One region of the Pseudomonas sp. CYM-20-01 genome, then DNA from elsewhere that is predicted to be linked to it. Evidence: predicted binding sites of a transcription regulator. Region 1 holds the regulator's gene; each other region holds the start of a gene.
The links. The regulator FliA, encoded in region 1, starts transcription of late flagellar genes. The targets are predictions, from matches to a motif close to CTAAAGTTTNNNNNNNNNNNGCCGNTAA.
Positions count from the first base shown of each region.

Region 1 (3,338 bases):
CACGTCCATCAACTCCGAATCAACGTGACGCTCACCCTTGCGCAGGATGTCGAACACGTTCTCGGCGATGTGGCAGCACTCCACCAGCTCATGGAGCTGGAGGAAGCCGGCGCCCCCTTTTACAGTGTGAAAACCGCGAAAAATTGCATTGAGCAGGTTCGCATCATCCGGTCGGCTTTCCAGCTCGACCAGTTGCTCGGACAACTGCTCTAAAATTTCGCCGGCCTCTACAAGGAAATCCTGAAGGATTTCTTCATCGGCGCCGAAGCTCATGTGGGTGCTCCTTAGAAGCCTAAACTGGATAACAGGTCATCGACATCATCTTGACCCGATACAACGTCTTCACGTTTATCGGCATGAATCTGCGGACCTTCACCCTTGGCGAGATGTTTTTGTGGATCTTTTTCCGAGAGGATCGCTTCGCGGTCATGTTCGATGCCGGCGAAACGGTCAACCTGGCCAGCCATAAGCACCAATTTGAGCAAGTTGCTTTCCACTTCGGTGACCAACTGGGTCACACGCTTGATCACCTGACCGGTGAGGTCCTGGTAATCCTGGGCCAGCAGAATGTCATTGAGGTTGCTGGAAACCGTGCGGTTTTCCTGCTCGCTGCGTGACAGGAAACCGTCAACCCGACGTGCCAACTCGCGAAACTCCTCAGCCCCCACTTCCCGGCGCATGAAGCGGCCCCAGTCGTGGCTCAGGGCCTGGGCTTCAGTGGCCATGCCGTTGACCAGAGGCGTGGCGTTTTCCACCAGGTCCATGGTGCGGTTGGCCGCCGCCTCAGTCAGCCTGACCACATAGGACAGGCGTTCGGTGGCATCGGTGATTTGCGAGATTTCTTCGGCCTGGGGCATATGCGGGTCAATCTGGAAATTGACGATCGCACTGTGCAGCTCGCGTGTGAGCTTGCCCACTTCCTGGTACAGGCCGCGGTCACGGGTCTGGTTGAGCTCATGGATCAACTGCACCGCGTCGCCGAACTGGCCTTTTTCAAGGCTGTCGACCAACTGGTGAGCATGCTTTTTCAGGGTCGACTCGAAGTCTCCCTGTGACGTTTCTTTATGCTCCATAGCTCCCCCGCGATGGCATTAGCCGTGGATGCGTTCGAAGATTTTTTCGATCTTCTCTTTCAAGGCCAATGCAGTGAATGGCTTGACCACGTAACCGTTGACCCCGGCTTGGGCAGCTTCGATGATCTGCTCACGCTTGGCTTCGGCGGTCACCATCAGCACTGGCAGGCTGCGCAGCTTTTCGTCAGCGCGCACGTGGCGCAGCAAGTCGATACCGGTCATGCCCGGCATGTTCCAGTCTGTTACCAGAAAGTCGATGCTCCCGCTGTTGAGGATCGGAATCGCCGTAATGCCGTCATCCGCCTCGACCGTGTTTGTGAACCCAAGGTCACGCAACAGGTTTTTTATGATCCGCCGCATCGTTGAGAAGTCATCAACGATGAGGATTTTCATGTTCTTGTCCAATTCGACCTCCAAGCAGTCTTAAACGCGCCCAGCACCTGGACGCGCCATTTCAATCAACAGGCATTACACAAAAAGGACTGCCGGGGGCACCACGGGTCGAACCCGCGAAGGCCGGTTGCCCTCGCGGTATCGTCTGCAGTGTCCCCACACTGCCTGTTCAGCGCGCTCGCCACTCTCCCAAACGCCCCCGCAAGCGGGCTGCGCACTGGCTGTGCAACTGGCTGACCCGCGATTCGCTGACACCCAGGACCTCACCGATTTCCTTGAGGTTCAGCTCTTCGTCGTAGTACAGCGCCAACACCAGCCGCTCACGCTCCGGCAAATTGGCAATCGCGTCCGCCAACGCCCCCTGGAAACGCTCATCTTCCAGGTCACGCGATGGCTCCATATGAGCACTCGCGCCGTCCTCGTGCAGCCCTTCATGTTCGCCGTCCTGCAACAGGTCGTCGAAACTGAACAGGCGGCTGCCCAAGGTATCGTTCAAAATCCCGTAGTAATCGTCGAGACTCAATTGGAGTTCGGCCGCAACTTCGTGATCTTTAGCGTCGCGACCGGTTTTTGCTTCAATTGCGCGAATTGCGTCACTGACCATGCGTGTATTGCGGTGTACCGAACGCGGCGCCCAGTCACCCTTGCGCACTTCATCGAGCATCGCGCCACGGATGCGGATGCCCGCATACGTCTCGAAACTTGCACCCTTGCTCGCGTCGTATTTGGTCGACACTTCGAGCAAGCCGATCATGCCCGCCTGGATCAGGTCTTCGACCTGGACGCTGGCGGGCAGGCGCGCCAGCAAGTGATAGGCAATGCGCTTGACCAGGGGCGCGTAGCGCTCGATCAACTCGCCCTGGCTGTCACGGGCAGACTTCTTGTACGCGTTGTAGCCGGTCGCTGTCATAGCACGGGTCCTGCGCTCGTCTGATGCACCAATCGCTCGACGAAAAACTCCAGATGCCCCCGAGGGTTGGCAGGCAACGGCCAGGTATCGACCTTCTGGGCAATAGCCTTGAACGCCAGTGCGCACTTGGAACGAGGGAACGCTTCGTAGACTGCACGCTGCTTTTGCACAGCCTTGCGCACACACTCGTCGTAGGGAACTGCGCCGACGTATTGTAAGGCGACATCGAGGAAACGATCCGTGACCTTGGTCAACTTGGCGAACAGGTTGCGCCCTTCCTGCGGGCTCTGGGCCATGTTGGCCAGGACGCGGAAGCGGTTCATGCCGTAGTCACGGTTAAGCAGTTTGATCAGGGCGTAGGCGTCGGTGATCGAGGTGGGTTCATCGCAGACCACCAGCAACACTTCCTGCGCAGCGCGCACAAAGCTGACCACGGACTCGCCGATCCCGGCGGCTGTGTCGATCACCAGCACGTCGAGGTTGTCGCCGATGTCACTGAACGCCTGGATCAGCCCGGCATGCTGCGCCGGACTCAGGTGCACCATGCTCTGGGTGCCGGAGGCGGCCGGGACGATGCGGATGCCACCAGGCCCCTGCAGCAGCACATCGCGCAGCTCACAGCGGCCCTCGATCACATCGGCAAGGGTATGTTTGGGCGTCAGCCCCAGCAGAACGTCGACGTTCGCCAACCCCAGGTCAGCATCCAGCAGCATGACGCGACGGCCAAGCTCTGCCAGGGCCAGGGACAAATTCACTGACACGTTAGTTTTCCCGACGCCACCTTTGCCGCCGGTCACCGCGATCACCTGTACGGGATGCATGCTGCCCATTTTATTTCTTTACCTTGTCTTGCTTAGACGCAGGCTACATGGCTTGGCCGCGTGAATCGCTTGCAGACCATCGATGTAGATACATTTCACGGTGTTCATACCGCCCTCAACCTACCCGCTTCGCCGGGTTGT
Region 1 covers NZ_AP025169.1:5,053,692-5,057,029, forward strand. Annotated here, with positions in the region: gene M2497_RS22810 (chemotaxis protein CheA) at 1-273, opposite strand, end outside; gene M2497_RS22815 (protein phosphatase CheZ) at 285-1,073, opposite strand; gene M2497_RS22820 (chemotaxis response regulator CheY) at 1,092-1,466, opposite strand; gene fliA (RNA polymerase sigma factor FliA) at 1,636-2,376, opposite strand; gene fleN (flagellar synthesis regulator FleN) at 2,373-3,206, opposite strand; gene flhF (flagellar biosynthesis protein FlhF) at 3,313-3,338, opposite strand, start outside.

Region 2 (3,338 bases), 730 kb from region 1:
GCCTCCCTGGCGCCGGGTGTCAGGGCAGGATCAATTTGGAGACCGCCGCCAGCATCTGCGCCGGCTGGAATGGCTTGACCACCCATGCCTTGGCGCCCGCGGCCTGGCCTTCGGCCTTCTTCGATTCCTGAGACTCGGTGGTCAGCATGATGATCGGGGTGAACTTGTAGTTGGCCAGCTTCTTCACCTCCTTGACGAAGGTGATGCCATCCATGTTGGGCATGTTCACGTCGCTGATGATCAGGTGCACTTTTTGCCCGGTCAGCTTGTTCAGGGCGTCCTTGCCGTCGCTGGCCTCGATCACGTCGTAACCGGCGCTTTTCAAGGCGATGCCGACCACTTGGCGCACGCTGCTGGAGTCGTCGACCACTAATACATTCTTCGCCATGATGTGCTCCTAAAAGAAAGTGATGTCTTGGGAATTCGACTGCACTGCCGCCTCGCCACGATGGAGGCGTCGTTGCTCGTCAGTGGCATAGGTGGTTTCCATGCGCGCCAGCCACTGGCGAGCGTCGATGTCCAGCGGCTGGTCCGGGGTCTGGTTGGCCTGTTGCAGATGGTCATGCAGGGCGTGCATGTTGTCGCGCACGTGACTGAGGATCTGGCTGACCCGGTCCTGGAATTGCAGGTTGACCAACACCTCGGTCATCTCATCGCGGATGCCGTAGCTTTCCTGTTTGAGCAGGTCGGCGGATTCGGCCAGACGCCCAGTGATGTTCTGGAAGCGTGTGAGCACCATTTGAATACTGTTTTCGGACTCGGCCACCGAATGGCTGTCCTGGTCGGCACTGCTGGACGCGGCCTGCACCAATTGAGTAATGGCGTTATTGATGATGTCGACCTTGGCCGACATCTGCTGGCCCGTTTCACTGGATTTGCTCGACAGGCTGCGCACCGCATCGGCCACCACCGCGAAGCCGCGACCGGCCTCACCGGCGCGCGCCGCTTCGATGGCCGCGTTGAGGGCCAGCAGGTTGGTTTGTGCGGCAATCGCTGCCACATCAGCGGCCATGGTACGCAGCTCGCCCGTGTAGGCGGTCAGGCTGCGCACCTGCGCCAGGGTCTGGTCACGGCTGGTTTGCGTGGCCTTGAGCGAATTGATCACCTGGCTCAACTCGCTGTCACTGCGTGCCAGCACCTCAAGCGCGCCGTCAGCGGCCTGCCCGTCCAGCTCGCCGGCCGCGTGCTGCGACGCTTGTACCGTTTCCTCCAAGCGGGTGGCGATCCCGGTGAAACGGTTCACCAGGCTCACAATCGCTTCCTCGGTCTGATGGCGCGAGCTTTCCACCTGCTTGGCCCAGATGGGCATGGCGCCCAGCAATACCTCATCGAGCTGTGCACGCGAGGCCAAGCCGTTATGCGCGTACACACTCGATTGGTCCGCCTGCGCCTGAGCAATCGCTCGCTGCAGTGCGTTGCGCTGTGAAGCCGCGCTCCAGGCACAGGCACCGAGGCCGATCATCACCAGTACCGTGCAGGCCAGCAGATTGGCCGGCGAAGTGGATTGCACGAGTATCCACACAACGGCCGGCACGACCGGAATCAAGGCGAACCAACGGAAACGAGGATAAACGGGAAGGTGCGTGCGGCTGGATGGGCGCTGGGGCATGAGTTCGATCCTTGAACAGTGTTGCGGATGTAAACGACATAGAGTTTATCCGCCCCTAGCGGCTCAACTTTAGGTCTGTTGAGTGCCTTCCGTCTGGTTTATGACCGGTGTGTGACTGAGCACGGAGTTAAGTGTAGGTGACGCCAGCTGACACGCTCAGGCTGCTTGCAGGATCGTACAAGCGCCCTCGATCCCTCATTCGCTAACCTGACGACTCTTATCCAGCAGAGTCTCCGACATGTCTCAGTCACAGCCCCCGACACACCCCATAAATCTCATCCAAAAAGCTGACCTGATCGACCAACCATGGAGCCCACGCGTCGTTGCGGAGATGAACGACTACCAGTTCAAAGTCGTGCGCATCGAAGGCGAGTTCATCTGGCACTCCCACCCCGAAACCGACGAGGCCTTTCTGGTACTTGACGGTACCCTGCGTATCGACCTTGCAGACGGCCCGGTCTATGTCGCACCGGGTGAGCTGTACGTGGTCCCTCGGGGCGTAGCGCACCGCACAGCCGCCGAAGGCGAGGCCAAGCTGATGATGATCGAGCCACGGGGCATCTTGAATACCGGGCATGAAGGTGGGGAGCTCACGGCTGTGAATGACCAGTGGATCTGAGGCTGGCGTCGCCTGCTCGCTCATACTGTTATGAGACACTCACTCCACTTATCGTGTCAGCCTTGAACAGGTCAAGACGCGGCCGCCCCGGACGAGCGGCCGGGAGGGTTATTTCAGCAAGGCAATCAGCGTGCAGACCACCGTGATCGCCAGCGCCGGCCATTGCATCGGCATGAAAAAGAAGTGGTGGCGCACGCCATCGGCGTGCGGTTGTCGGTTCAGTACAAAGCCCAGCACGGTGTTGATCGCTGACCCCGCCCCGAAGCCGAGCAACACCTGCATCAGCGATGTGTTGCCGGGTTTGACGCTGGGGTCGGGCCACAGCCACATTAATAGCAGCACCATCGCCACCGGTGTAAACAACGTCAGCCAGCCTGCGCCGCGATAGATCATCGATTAATCCTCACAACTTGCGAGTCTGTGGGGGCCTGGGTGGGAAGTGAGTGCATGCGTTTTTCCGTCCTTGTAATGGGTCAAGCCTTGCACCGCCCCCGTCTGGTGGCCGAGTGCATTTGGCACGGCGAGTTGGAACATGGCTAATTAATATTGTTCCTTGGGCAAATGACTTCACAGGGGCGTGAGCCTGGCAGTTCGCGGTATTGGGGTCTTTTTTTTCCTGCGTAGAACAGTGATCATCGCCCTCCCCCAAGCCCTAGGAACCAAGACCATGGAGTTGACGCTGGAAGCTGTTGCGCTTTTTGCACTGAAGCTGGTGCACGAGACGGACGGCGGCAGCCCGGTTTTGCGGGACGATCCGGTGATGGATGGGTATGAGCGGGAGGTATTCGGGTTGCTGGTGCGGCAGGAGGATTTAGCGGTCATTCAATCCAAAGTCGCGGAATGTGTGGATCAAGCGCTTGAAGCCCTGGGCGGGGCCGATACGGTGATGGGGCGCGAGTTGCAGCGCTTGGCGCTGGGCGTGCGCCAGGCGTCGACATTGGATGAACTCAATGCCCCGCTCAACGCACTCAAGGATTACCTGAAAGCCATTCTGTAACGCGCGGTTCAGCGCCGCCCTTCCACCGCCATCCGCACCGCCAGCCCCATCAACACCGAGCCCATCAACCAGCGCTGCACCACTTGCCAGCTGGGCCGGGTGACGAAAAACAC
Region 2 covers NZ_AP025169.1:5,779,637-5,782,974, forward strand. Annotated here, with positions in the region: gene M2497_RS26255 (response regulator) at 20-388, opposite strand; gene M2497_RS26260 (methyl-accepting chemotaxis protein) at 398-1,609, opposite strand; gene M2497_RS26265 (cupin domain-containing protein) at 1,848-2,228, shown strand; gene M2497_RS26270 (hypothetical protein) at 2,337-2,621, opposite strand; gene M2497_RS26275 (hypothetical protein) at 2,896-3,225, shown strand; gene M2497_RS26280 (LysE family translocator) at 3,234-3,338, opposite strand, start outside.
Region 2: the regulator FliA is predicted to act here: its motif matches at 1,655-1,682, upstream of M2497_RS26260 (methyl-accepting chemotaxis protein).

Region 3 (3,338 bases), 2.3 Mb from region 1:
GCCTGGATGGTCGAGACCGTGCGCGTGATGCTCGCCAACGCGCTGCCGGCGCGACGGGTCAACTCGACGCTGCTGTCGGTGAGGTCACGGCTGTTGTCCATGATGGTCGCGACCTGCTGGGTGCCGCTTTGCAGGCCGACGATCAGTTCTTCGATCTCTTCAGTGGACTTCTGCGTGCGCTGGGCCAGGCTGCGCACCTCATCCGCCACCACGGCGAAACCTCGTCCGGCTTCCCCGGCACGTGCGGCCTCAATCGCGGCGTTGAGGGCCAGCAGGTTGGTTTGTTGCGCTACGGACTTGATCACATCAAGCACACTGCCGATCTTGTCGCTTTCGCGCTTCAGGTCACCCATGGCGACGGTGGAATTGCCCACCTCGGTGGCCAGGCGTTCGATCTGGGCGATGGCTTCGCCCACCACCTTGTCACCCTCGCGGGCCTGCTGATCGGCGGCCACGGCGGCCTCAGAGGCTTCCTCGGCGTTACGCGCCACTTCCTGCACGGTAGCCGCCATCTCGTTCATGGCGGTGGCGACCTGGTCGGTCTCGACCTTCTGGCTGTTGACGCCGGCGCTGGTTTGTTCGGTCACGGCCGACAGCTGCTCGGCGGCGCTGGCGATCTGGGTGACGCCGTCGCTGATCCCGCCGATCAGCTCACGCAAGCCGACGGTCATGCTTTGCATGGCGCGTTGCAACTGGCCCAGTTCATCCTGGCGCAAGGAAGTGAGGTTGTGGCTCAGGTCGCCGGAGGCTACGCGTTCTGCCACCTGCAGCGTCTGGTTCAGCGGAATGATGATCTGGCGGGTGATGGCCCAGGCGGCCACCAGACCGAAGATCAGCGCCAGCACGGTCGCCAGCAGCAACAGTTGTTTGGCCCGCGCGGCGTCGGCATCGCGTACCACGGTTTGCGAGGTGGTGAGTTTTTCGCTGTGGTTCTGCAGGGTCTCGCCTTGGGCGCTCATGATTTTCAGCGCGTCGGCGGCGGCCGTCTGGGAGTCACGGTACTGGCTGACGGCCGCGCGGTAGGCTTGCAGTGAAGTGCTGGCCTCCTGCAGGTTGGCCTGGTACTGCGCAGGCAATTGGCCCTCCAGCGCGGTGATTTTCTTCACGGCGTTATCAATCGCGTCGAGGGCCGGCTGCTCCGCCTCGACCTTGGCACTGTAGGTGTAGCCGCGTACCTGGAAGCGTGCCTGCTGGATCAGTTTGCTCAGGTCGACCACGCTGTTGAACTGCGTGACGCTGTCACCTTGCAGCAGGGACTTTTCCACCTCATTGACCTTGGCCACGGCGTTGTCGGCGGTGTCGCCCAGCTTGCTGCGCGCGCCTTCACGCTTGAGCCCGGCCTGGACCATGGCGCCGAAGGCTTTTTTGTATTGGTTCAAGGCGTCCTGTTGCTGTTCCACCAAGGCCTTGTCGTCGGGTTGCTCGATCAGGTCGGCGGCGGTCTTGAGGCCGCTGTCCAGTTTGGCGATCAGGCCGTTGACCGCGTCCGTGCCTTGTTCGCCGCGACGCATTTCGAAGTCCAGGCGCGCCAGGCGCAAGTCCTTGGTCAGTCCGTTGAGGCTGGAGATATAGCCCAGCTTGTCACCGCGACTGGTGACATCCCCCAAGCCGGTCCAACCGGTGAAGGTGATCATCAACGTGAGCAGCAATACCAGGCCGAAGCCCACGCCAAGTTTGGTTTTGACGCTGACATTCCCCAGCTTTTCGGCTAACCAACGATACATGCTGCGAACTCCCCTGGAACAAGGCTTGGACTTATCCAGAGGATATCGGCCAGCACGCGCAATTCTGTAGCGAAGCTGTACCCATGTGGGAGGGGGCTTGCCCCCGATTGCAGTGGTTCAGCAATGGATAAGCTGGATGACACACCGCTATCGGGGGCAAGCCCCCTCCCACCGGGTTGCTTAGGGAAGTTAGAAGAGTCGGGCCAGCAGGGCGGTGACGGCGGTTTCGACGCGCAGGATGCGGGCGCCCAGTTGCACCGGCTGCAAACCGGCCTTGGCCAGCAGGTCCACTTCGTAGGGAATCCAGCCACCTTCCGGGCCGATGGCCAGGGTCACCGGCTCATCCAGCCCGCGGGGGCAGGCTGGGTAGTCGCCAGGATGACCGACCAGGCCCAGGGTGCCTTCAGTCATCGCCGGCAGGCGGTCCTCGACAAACGGCTTGAAGCGCTTCTCGATAATGATCTCGGGCAGTACCGTATCCCGCGCCTGTTCCAGGCCGAGGATCAGTTGCTCGCGAATCGCCTCGGGTTCCAGGAACGGCGTTTGCCAGAAGCTCTTTTCCACCCGGTAACTGTTGACCAGCACCACCTTGGGCACGCCCATGGCCGCCACGGTCTGCAGCACCCGGCGCAGCATCTTCGGGCGCGGCAGGGCCAGCAGCAGGGTCAGCGGCAGTTTGGCCGGCGGCGGTTGGTCGAAGCTCACATGCAACTCGGCTTCACTGGCCTCCAGGCGCAACAGTTGGGCATTGCCCATCAAGCCACCCATGCGGCCGACGCGCAGGCTGTCGCCTACGGCGGCGCGGTGGACTTCCTGCATGTGCACCAGGCGCCGATCACGCAACACTACGCGGTCGGCCGCGATGAAATCGGCCTCCTCCAGCAGCAGCAGGTTCACGGCTGGGTCGCTGGCGGCTGGTCGTCGTCGCGCTGGTCATCCGGGTGTTCGCCGCGCTTGCTGATCAGGCTGCTAAACAGGATGCCGATCTCGAACAGCATCCACATCGGCACGGCCAGCAGGGTCTGGGAGAAGATGTCCGGCGGCGTGAGGATCATGCCGACCACGAAGCAGCCGATGATCACGTACGGGCGGATCTTCTTCAGGTACGCCACGTTGACCACGCCGATCCATACCAGCAGCACCACGGCCACCGGGATTTCGAAGGCCACGCCAAAGGCGAAGAACAGCGTCATCACGAAGTCGAGGTAGCTGGTGATGTCGGTCATCATTTCCACACCGGCCGGGGTGGCGGCGGCGAAGAACTTGAAGATCAGCGGGAACACCAGGAAGTAGGCGAACGCCATGCCGGTGTAGAACAGCAGGATGCTCGACACCAGCAACGGCACCGCGATGCGTTTCTCGTGCTTGTACAGGCCCGGCGCGATGAAGCCCCAGATCTGGTGCAGGATTACCGGGATCGCCAGGAACAGCGAAACCATCATGGTCAGCTTCAGCGGCGTGAGGAACGGCGACGACACGTCGGTGGCGATCATCGTCGCGCCGGCCGGCAGGTACTGGCGCAGCGGCGTGGAGACGAAAGTGTAGATCTGCTGGGTAAAGGCGAACAGCCCGGCAAAGATGATGAAGATGGCCGCTACGCAGCGCAGCAGGCGG
Region 3 covers NZ_AP025169.1:631,444-634,781, forward strand. Annotated here, with positions in the region: gene M2497_RS02810 (methyl-accepting chemotaxis protein) at 1-1,724, opposite strand, end outside; gene M2497_RS02815 (16S rRNA (uracil(1498)-N(3))-methyltransferase) at 1,914-2,621, opposite strand; gene tatC (twin-arginine translocase subunit TatC) at 2,618-3,338, opposite strand, start outside.
Region 3: the regulator FliA is predicted to act here: its motif matches at 1,767-1,794, upstream of M2497_RS02810 (methyl-accepting chemotaxis protein).

Region 4 (3,338 bases), 2.4 Mb from region 1:
CTGGTGCACGCGCAAGGTACTCAAGGCGCGATCGGCCATCAGCAGCATGACCCGCTGCATGCCACTGGCGACCAAGGCCTCTTTGGCGCACGTGGTCAGGTGCATCGCGTTGGCAAAGCGGCTCGGTTCCACCAAGAGTTCAGTGCAGCGCTTGCGCCACACGGCCAGGGCCTCGGCGGTGGGCGGTGGCGCCGGCAGCAGGCCGCGATGAATCTTCGCCACATGCCACGGCCAGATCAGCGACAGCGCCGGGTGCCAGAGGTCGGGCATCAGGGTGGTACGGGCACTGGTGACGGCTTGCTGGTGGACCAGTTGCTGCACCTCGCCCAACGGTTGTTGCAGGTACAGCGCTGTGAGCAACTGCCAGCGTTCGGTGTGCGGGCAGGTCCAGGATTCCTGGGCCGACATCGCCAGGCCGTTGGCCAGCAACACGGTATTGGCCGGCTGGTTCAGCCAGCGCCGCAGGTTGGGTTCGGCGTCGAGCAATTGCTGATGGCGCAGTGGGTCGTCCTCACGGGCGATATGCAGGGCCTTGACCAGCAGGCGCTGCTCGCTCATCAGCAACTTATAGCCCTGGGACACCCAGATCGGCAGGTGCCAGGCTTCGGTCAGGCCGACGCACAGGTCGAGCAGGCGTATGCCGAACAGTTCCTGCTCGACCGCGCGGGCTGACTGGCCCTTGTGGATAACCCGCAGCTCCCACTCCTCCAGAAGCTTGGGGTAGGCCACCGCCATCGGCCACAGTGGCGACAGGAACAACAGGCTGCCCCAGTGGATGTCCTGCCACAGCCGCGCCAGGCGACTGCCGAACAAACCGTTGGCCTGCTGCGACGCGTGCTGGCTGACCAGCAACAGTTGGCGCAATGCCACGGGGATCTCGTGTGCGGGCACCGAGGGCAGGCGCGCCAGCAATTCTTCGGCGCGCTTGAGGCCCAGGCGATTGAGCGCCACCTCGAGGTTTTCCGCCGGTTCCGCCAGGCTGCCATGGGTGTGGCTGTTGGCCTCGCGCATCACGCTGAGCACCAGGGCCGGGCTGTTTTGCATCAGCTCGGCAATATCCCGCAACGAACTGCGGTTATCACGGATGCCTTTGCACACGCGGTCGTGGCTGGCCTGGGGAACGGGCAGCAGCACATCGTCCAGGCGCTTGATCCAAGCGGCGAGAGAGTTGGGTTTTGCAGTTGGGACTGTCGTTTCATTAGCCATGATTGGGGCGCGATCATCACTTGCGGTCTACACGCCCGGAGCGGGCCGAACTGGCTTTTCGCCTTAACGGGCTATAGTCTGGCGCAGTTTTGCCGATAAGTAGAACAAGAGTTTTCTGCTACACCCAATATGTCCATGAACCCGACGGCGCAAGTACTCATCTCCTATGGCTAAAATTATCGGCATCATCGTCGTCTTCGCAAGCGTGCTCGGCGGGTACGTCCTGTCCCACGGTAAAATCGCTGCGCTGATCCAGCCTTTCGAGGTGATGATCATCGGCGGTGCGGCACTGGGTGCATTCCTGCAGGCGAACCCCGGCTACATGACCATGCACGTGATCAAGAAGTCGCTGGGCATGTTCGGTTCGCGCTTCACCCATACCTTCTACCTGGAGGTGTTGGGCCTGGTCTACGAGATCCTCAACAAGAGCCGCCGCGAAGGCATGATGGCCATCGAGGCCGACATCGAAGACGCCGCCGCCAGCCCGATTTTCGCCAAGTACCCGGCCGTGCTCAAAGATGAGCGCATGACCGCCTACATCTGTGACTACCTGCGCATCATGTCCTCCGGCAACATGGCCCCCCACGAGCTGGAAGGCCTGTTCGACATGGAGTTGTTCAGCCTCAAGGAAGAGCTGGAGCACCCCTCCCACGCGGTGACCGGCATCGCTGATGGTATGCCGGGTTTCGGTATCGTCGCGGCGGTACTCGGTATCGTGGTGACCATGGCATCCCTGGGTGAGGGCGACCAGGCCGCTATCGGCATGCACGTGGGTGCGGCGCTGGTCGGTACCTTCTTCGGTATTCTGGCGGCCTATGGCTTCTTCGGCCCGCTGGCGACTTCCCTGGCCCATGACGCCAAGGAAGAAGTGAACCTGTACGAGTCGATCAAGGCCAGCCTGGTTGCTTCCGCTTCCGGCATGCCGCCGTCGCTGGCGGTGGAGTTCGGCCGCAAAGTGCTGTACCCCAAGCATCGCCCAAGCTTCGCCGAGCTGGAACAAGCGGTTCGCGGTCGCTAAGCCATGGAAAACAACCAGCCGATAATCATCAAGCGCGTCAAGCGCTTCGCTGCGGGGCACCATGGTGGCGCCTGGAAAATCGCCTTCGCCGACTTTGCGACGGCGATGATGGCGTTCTTCCTGGTGCTGTGGCTGATGTCCACCGCCACGCCGGAACAGAAGATCGCCATTGCCGGCTACTTCAAGGACCCGATTGGTTTCTCGGAAAGCGGCACGCCCTTCGTGATCGACCTGGGCGGCTCGCCGCAGTTGGCGCCTGAGCGCACCATCAACCCGGAGGTCAAGACCGAAGCGCCTCAGGAAAAAATCCCGATCGAGCGCGATACTGTCGAGTCTATGGCCGAACAGGTCGAGCAGGAGCGTCTTGAACTGTTGCTGCAAGAACTGCAGACCAAGGTTGAGGAAAACCCGCAACTGTTGAAGTTCAAGGATCAGATTTCATTCGAGATCACCCCGGACGGCTTGCGCATCCAGATCACCGACGCAGCCAACCGCCCGATGTTCGACTCCGGCAGTGCGCGCTTGAAGCCGTACTTTGAAGACATCCTGCTGGCCATGGCCGACACCATCAAGGCGGTGCCGAACAAGATCAGCATCAGTGGCCACACCGACGCCAAGCCTTACGCAGGCCAGGGTGACTTCGGTAACTGGGAGCTTTCGGCCAACCGCGCCAACGCTGCACGCCGTGCGCTGGTGGCTGGCAGCTACCCGGACCCGCAAGTGGCGCGCGTGGTAGGGTTTGCATCGTCGCAGCTGTTTGACCCCAAGGACCCGTTCAACCCCATCAACCGCCGTATCGATATCGTGGTGCTGACCAAAAAGGCCCAACGTGCGATCGAAGGTGACCAGCCCCCAGCGGCGCAACCTACTCCGGGGGCCGGCGCGCCGGGTGAAGTACCGGCCGATCCGAACGCGATTCCGCCAGGACAGGAGCCGTTGCCGGCGCATGAGCTGCGTCAGAAGCTGAACCTGTTTGATGACGGTGGGGTGAAGGATCCTACGGTGCCTAAGACGGGTTCTTAAGCAACTAAGGTCTTTTTGTGGTGAGCGGGCTTGTCCCGCGTTGGGCTGCGAAGCGGCCCTGATCCAAACGCCGCATTTCTTCCAGGTAAAC
Region 4 covers NZ_AP025169.1:786,916-790,253, forward strand. Annotated here, with positions in the region: gene M2497_RS03450 (HDOD domain-containing protein) at 1-1,206, opposite strand, end outside; gene motA (flagellar motor stator protein MotA) at 1,373-2,224, shown strand; gene motB (flagellar motor protein MotB) at 2,228-3,247, shown strand.
Region 4: the regulator FliA is predicted to act here: its motif matches at 1,278-1,305, upstream of motA (flagellar motor stator protein MotA).